DNA from 2 places in the Cellulosilyticum sp. ST5 genome. Region 2 is predicted to be linked to the other one. Evidence: predicted binding sites of a transcription regulator. Region 2 holds the regulator's gene; the other holds the start of a gene.
What was found. The regulator HrcA, encoded in region 2, represses chaperone genes, less so after heat shock. The targets are predictions, from matches to a motif close to TGTTAGCACTCNNNNNNNNNGAGTGCTAACA.
Positions count from the first base shown of each region.

Region 1 (3,432 bases), 630 kb from region 2:
AAGTATTCTTTTTATGTCCTGTTAATTCTCCTGGTATTTCAAAGCTGCCACATGTATCATCTACTACTTCAATAGGCATACCAGCTGCAATATCAGAATAAATCGGTAGGCTTTGTACATCTTCTTGCCTCACTTCATCAATATAAGTCTCTCCTGCACTTGTGTCTTGCTTAAAGATGGTTTCAAGGCCTGTTAATTTATTAATATATTTATAAGTTTCCACATACCATGGTAAATGAGATTCTTGAAGGCTATTTAACTGATTGCTCATAAAGATTTCTAATGGCGTAGGTTCTAAAGAAATCTGTTTCTTAGCCTTTACTTTTCCTTTTTGTCTCACTCCTTTTAAGCGCCTTACTCTTCCGGTCATATCATAGCCTAACTTTTTGTAACTAGTTCCTCTCATAAGCCCCAACATTCTAGAAAACTCAGGCTTAGTAGCTACCAAGAAAAGAACCTCTCCTTTTTGCTCTTTTCTTAATAAACCAAGGAGTTCTAACTGTACCTCCGTTAATAAATGGGCATCATCTACAATCAAATGTACATACTGTCCTTTCAGTCTGCCCTCTTTAAGTGCTATTAAAAGCCTTAAATCTCTTTGACTAGTCGTCATTTTACCTTGTTCTTCTAATTCAACCTCTATATATGTTTTCAGTGCCCATAACGCTTGTCTGGTTTTTCCTTTTTTAGGCCATTTCATTTCACAACCAACGCGATCTGCATCTAAATAGCCCTCTAATGAAGTGTAACCTTTAACATCCATCCATTTCATTTCTTCTTTTAAGAGACGCTTTTCTTTTAAGCATTTTACACGTGGATATTCTTTTTTCACCTGATGAATGGCTTCTTCCAATAACATTTCTGGTATTTCTTCTATATAAATATATGGCTTTTCTTTAAAACATTCCTGAGCTAATTGGGCTAACAAGTCTTCTAATCTATAGATTGTCCCTTGATTTAAATGGCTATCACTTTCAAATAAACTCATATTTTCCATACTTTTAACAGTAGCTAATTGTTGCTTAGCGACTTCATAAGCTTCACTTTTAACTGCAACAAAAAGGAGTTTTTTCCCTGTATTTTCTAATAGGTAGAGCATACGTGCAATCCCAATAGTCGTTTTTCCTGCTTGTTCTTCCCCTTTAATGATGCTTTGTCCTGTAATAGGATAGTGTGCTATTTTCTTTTGTGAATAAGTTAATTTTTGCATGTCCGCCCTCCTTCTTATGTTTTACTGATTACTTTTTATTATACGAATTTATGTCATCTTAATCAAGCAAGAAAGTAAACAAAAAAAGACTACTGCAACTTGGTGCGGTAGTCCTCTAGGTCTTAACTTTTATTGGATTTCAATTAATCGTTTTGCTTTTGGTACTTCTTCTTTTGGAATATTTATCTTTAATATACCCTCTTCTAATTTAGCTGTAATGCCGTCTACTTTAACATCTTTTAAGCTAATTGCACGCTGCATAGAAGCCATGCGACGTTCTCGATGGATATATTGATCTTTTTCATCATTCATTTCTTCTTTTCGTTGTACGGCTATAATCAGTTGATCGTTCTGATAGTCGATGGCAATGTCTTCTTTTTTAACGCCTGGCATCTCTGCTTCAATAGCATAGCCATTAGCATCTTCTTTAATATCTACCTTAAAGGTGTCATACTTAAAATCCCTGAAGCTGAGAAGATCATTGTTAAAAAAGTCATCCATTACATGATAAAAGTCTACAAATCCGTTGTTGCTCCTTTGAACTGCTTGACGATTGAATGGTGTTAATCCAAACATATAAACTCCTCCTTTAAGAAACCTTTTTATAATTTTGTTAGCACTCTCATTGGTTGAGTGCTAATTACACTTATAATATAGGCTTCTTAAATGTTATTGTCAAGTATTTTTTTATTTTTTATAAAAATTTTGTATTTACGAAATATGCTTTAAACCTTCATCAAAAAAAGAGCCGTACATGGCTCCTTTTTACTGGCTAAATAATTCATAATAAATGCGATCTTTACTTACGCCTAACCCAAGTAAACTTTCCTCTAAAGCTTTCATAAATACTGGTGGCCCACAAAGATAAAAAGTACTTTCTAAATTGGCTTCTGTACTTAACCATTCTTTAGTAACAAAGCCTATTTCATCATAGTCCCTTCCTTTTTCATCTTCTGCTAGAGGATTAGAATAAAAAACCGTATTTCTGAAGCCCTTTAGTTCTGCAATCATGTGAATATCTGTTTTAAATGGATGAAGCTTTGAGTTTTGCACGGCTTGAATAAAATGAACTGATTTTCTAGTATCAGCTGCTTGATAAAGCATGGATAATAGTGGAGTGATGCCTATCCCACCTGATATGAGGGTAATAGGTGCTTCTGCGCTCTCTTCTTTTAAAGTAAATAACCCCATAGGAATCATGGCTTCAATACAATCTCCTATCTGTAATCTTTCATGAAGATAAGTACTTATTAACCCCCCTGGTATTTTTTTAACACTGATACGATAAAGCTCGTCATTAGGAATGATGGATAAACTATAGGTTCTTAGCACATCTTTATAAGCTGCTTCCTCTGTTACTATTTTAAAAGGAAGATATTGCCCTGCTTCATGTTTGACAAGTTTGCCACCATCTTCTGCTTTAAAGTAAAAAGAAGTAATATCCTCACACTCTTTAATTCGATCAACCAAAACAAGTTTCCTAAAACCGCTCCATTTGCCATCTTGTTTCATCATTTTCCTCCTTTTTCTTTGTTAATAATAATTATTATATAATATGGCATAAATTAATCCAAGCCTATTTATATTATATTTTTCATTATCTTATATGATTTATACTCTTTTTTCATAAATAAAAAGGCTACCTGTGAAACTTATCTCAAATACACCATATCGTGTATTAAAGTATTATTTCCAGACAGCCTCTTATCATTTTCTTAATTACGTCCTTTTAAGAAGGCGTAACTATTTCTTCTACAACAACTTGATTTGTTAGTGAAGCCCTATTTAATAATAAATAATAGCATTTACTTCATAACCTTGTTTTAAAACTGCTTGATTTTCTGTTACCTCTAATTCTACACTAATCATATTTTCTCCGTTAACAACTTTAGCTGCTTGGGCAATACGTGATACCTTAGCGCTGATTGCATCATCTGGGCTCGCTGCTAAGTATAGATCAGCTTTTTCTCCTACTTTAATTTTATTGATAAAGGCTTCTGGTACATCCACTAGAGCGGTTAACTTACTAGGGTCAATAAGACGCATGATAGGTTCTCCACCTTTTAGCCGCGTTCCTTCAGTTACTAGTATTTCATAAACAACTCCTTCTTTCTGATCCAAAACAATAGCTTTATCTTTTAAATAAGCTTTAGTGAGTTTAGCTTTCATTTCTTTCAGCTCAGTTTCTGCTGTTTGTATCTTAATATCTAAGGTCTCTACTT
Region 1 is NZ_CP132338.1:794,429-797,860, reverse strand. It holds gene QTL86_RS03970 (LexA family protein) at 1-1,210, opposite strand, end outside; gene QTL86_RS03965 (Hsp20/alpha crystallin family protein) at 1,340-1,786, opposite strand; gene QTL86_RS03960 (FAD-binding oxidoreductase) at 1,976-2,722, opposite strand; gene QTL86_RS03955 (HlyD family secretion protein) at 2,996-3,432, opposite strand, start outside.
Region 1: the regulator HrcA is predicted to act here: its motif matches at 1,822-1,852, upstream of QTL86_RS03965 (Hsp20/alpha crystallin family protein).

Region 2 (3,432 bases):
TTTTTTGTTCATGTTCATTATCAAGACCATAAGCTAAAGCAGCAGCTGTTGGTTCATTAATAATACGTTTTACATCAAGACCTGCGATACGTCCAGCATCTTTAGTTGCTTGTCTTTGGCTATCTGTGAAGTACGCTGGTACAGTAATGACTGCTTCTGTTACACTTTCACCAAGGTGAGCTTCTGCATCAGCTTTTAATTTTTGAAGAATGATTGCTGAGATTTCTTGTGGAGAGAATTTCTTATCATCAATATTTACTTTGTAGTCTGTTCCCATGTGACGTTTAATGGAGATTACTGTTCTTTCATGATTTGTAACAGCTTGACGTTTTGCCACATCCCCTACAAGTCTTTCACCAGTTTTACTAAAACCAACAACAGATGGTGTTGTTCTATTACCATCAGCATTAACGATAACAACTGGTTTTCCACCTTCCATAACAGATACACAAGAGTTTGTTGTTCCTAAGTCAATTCCTATAATTTTACCCATGATTATTTTCCTCCTACTAAACTAATATTAATTTGCTACTTGGACTAAACTATGTCTAATCACTTTTTCTTTATATAAATAACCTTTTTGAAGTTCTTTAGCAATGATATTTTCTCCATAAGCTTCATCATCTATGTGCATAATCGCATTGTGAAGATTTGGGTCAAATTCTTTGCCTTCTGCTTCAATTGATGTTACATGCAACTTTTCAAGCATACTCATTAACTGTTTATAAATCATTTCCACCCCTGTATAGAAGTTTTTATCTTCACTTTCTACTTGAAGGGCACGTTCAAAGTTGTCAATAACAGGTAATAACTCAGCTACTGTATTACTTACTGCAAAATCATAGCTATCAGATTTTTCTTTTTCACTACGTTTTCTGTAGTTATCAAACTCCGCCATTAAACGTTGTAAGCGTTCAAGATATTCTGCTGATTTATCTGATTCTTCCTTTGTTTCTTCAGGTATTTCTTCTACAACTTCAGCTTCTACAGCTTCAGTCTCTTTAGGATCTTCTACTTCAGCAGATGCACTTTCTTCTACTTCTGACACTTGATCAGCCTCTAGTACTTCATCAACTTTTTTATTTTCCTCCATGATTTCACCCTTTCACGTTAAGAGTCATTCATTTCTCTTAACATATTCGTTATATGATGAGAGACGTATTCAAGTACTGAAACGACTTGACCATAATCCATACGTGTTGGACCAATAATACCTATGTTACCAATGGTATGTTCCCCTATGCTGTAACTTGTTGTTACTACACTACAATCTTTCATTGGAGTTAGTATATTTTCTTCTCCAATACGGATTGTAATGGTGTTAGGTGGTGTATGATCTAACACTTGTAATAAATATGGCTTTTCTTCCAATACTTTAAATAATTCTCTTGCTTTTTCTTTGTTATTGAATTCCTCAAAGTCAAGAATATTATTGGCACCACGTATATAAATATCTGGCATATCTTCTTGATGCAAGGTTTTATCAATAGCCTCTAATACACTTCCTGCAATGGTACTGTATTCTTTCATTTTTTCTTCAATAGATACTCGTATTTTATCCAAGCTAATTTGACTTAGTGTGCTTCCTTTTATGCTTTCATTTAAAATGTGTGTTAAAGCGTTACACATATTAAAATCAATAGCTTTAGGTGTAGGGATAATGTGATTTTTCACGCTATTCGTATCTGTCACAATCACACATGCTACAGAATGCTCATCTATTGGAACAAGTTGAAGGTGCTTAATACGTACTTGAGTAATAGAAGGTGTACTAGCAATGGTTGCACAATTAGTGAGCATTGCAATAAGTTTAGCAGTTTCTTCCACTAGTGTATCAATACGATTCACTCTTTCTTTGATCATCTTTAAAATGATCTCTTCTATTTCTGGTTCAATGTGTGTACGTTGCATCATACCATCTACATAAAGGCGATATCCTTTATCAGAAGGAATTCTTCCTGCAGAAGTGTGTGGCTGCACAATGAGACCGAGTTCTTCTAGGTCTGCCATTTCATTACGAATGGTAGCAGAACTAACGCCTAAATCGTACTTCTTAGAAATAGTTCTAGAACCAACAGGATCTCCTGTTTCTATATAATCACGAATGATTGCTTCAAGTATTTTCAGCTTACGTCCGTCTATATCCATCCTATCACTTCCTTCTTGTTGTTAGCACTCACCATTAACGAGTGCTAACTATAAAATAAAGATATCACTAAAATTTTCAGTTGTCAATATCCTATCTAAAGAATTTTGTATTTATAAAAAAGAAGCAAAAACCTCATTACAAACATCTAAACCATAAGGTGATAAATAGATTCTTTCTTTATCTTTTACAAGTACATTATATTTTATCCATTTGGTTAATTGTTCGTTATAAACTTGCCACACACTTTCTCCGAAACGTCTCTCAAATGCTAATGTATCAATACCTTGAAGTAAACGAAGCCCCAAAAACATGTATTCTTGCATTGCCATTTCTTTAGTAAGTTGCTCTTCTTCTTTCCTTAGTAAGGAAAGATTACCTGCTGCTGATAAATACGCTTCCATATTTGTTTCATTATAATATCTAGCATGATTCATCAACGAATGTGCTCCTAGGCCTATTCCTATATACGGTTCTAATTGCCAATAAATTGCATTATGCTTACAACTCTTACCTGGCTTTGACCAATTTGAAATTTCATATTGAATATAGCCCTTATCATTTAAATAACGTTGCGCTGTATGATACATTCGGCGATCCAACTCATCCGATGCTACTTCTAATTTGCCTTCTTCATAAAGCTTATAAAAAGTTGTACCTTCTTCTATAATCAGCGCGTAAACAGATAAGTGTTCTATATCATAAGCCGTAACTGTATTTAAAGTCTCAAGAAAGGCCTCTTCTGTTTGTCCTGGAAGTGCAAACATTAAGTCTGTATTAATTTCCCATGAAGTATGTTGCTTAATAAGCCGTATACTTTCTTCCCAATCCTTAAAGGTATGAATTCTTCCGATTTTTCTTAGTAAGTCATCATGAGTAGACTGTAAACCTAAGCTTATTCTAGTAATAGGATACTTTCTTAGAACCTGAAGCTTCTCTATATCTATTGTCCCTGGATTAGCTTCAATGGTCCATTCAGCATCAGGCTCTATATTAAAACATGACACAACAGCTTTTAATAATTTGTCCAATAAAAGGGGTGGTAGTACTGTTGGAGTACCACCACCTATGAAAATGGACTTTATAGTTGTGCCACTTACTAGATCTTTTTTAGTTTGTTCCATTTCCTGAATCAGTGCATCCACGTAGGCTTCTTGTTTTTCATGTCTTTTAAAAGATAGGAAATCACAATAATAGCACTTAGATGCACAAAAAGGAATATGGATATAAAGTCCAATTGGCATAATCTATTCCTCTATTCATCTAATTTAAGTACGCTCATGAAG
Region 2 is NZ_CP132338.1:1,428,374-1,431,805, forward strand. It holds gene dnaK (molecular chaperone DnaK) at 1-493, opposite strand, end outside; gene grpE (nucleotide exchange factor GrpE) at 521-1,093, opposite strand; gene hrcA (heat-inducible transcriptional repressor HrcA) at 1,111-2,148, opposite strand; gene hemW (radical SAM family heme chaperone HemW) at 2,260-3,390, opposite strand; gene lepA (translation elongation factor 4) at 3,402-3,432, opposite strand, start outside.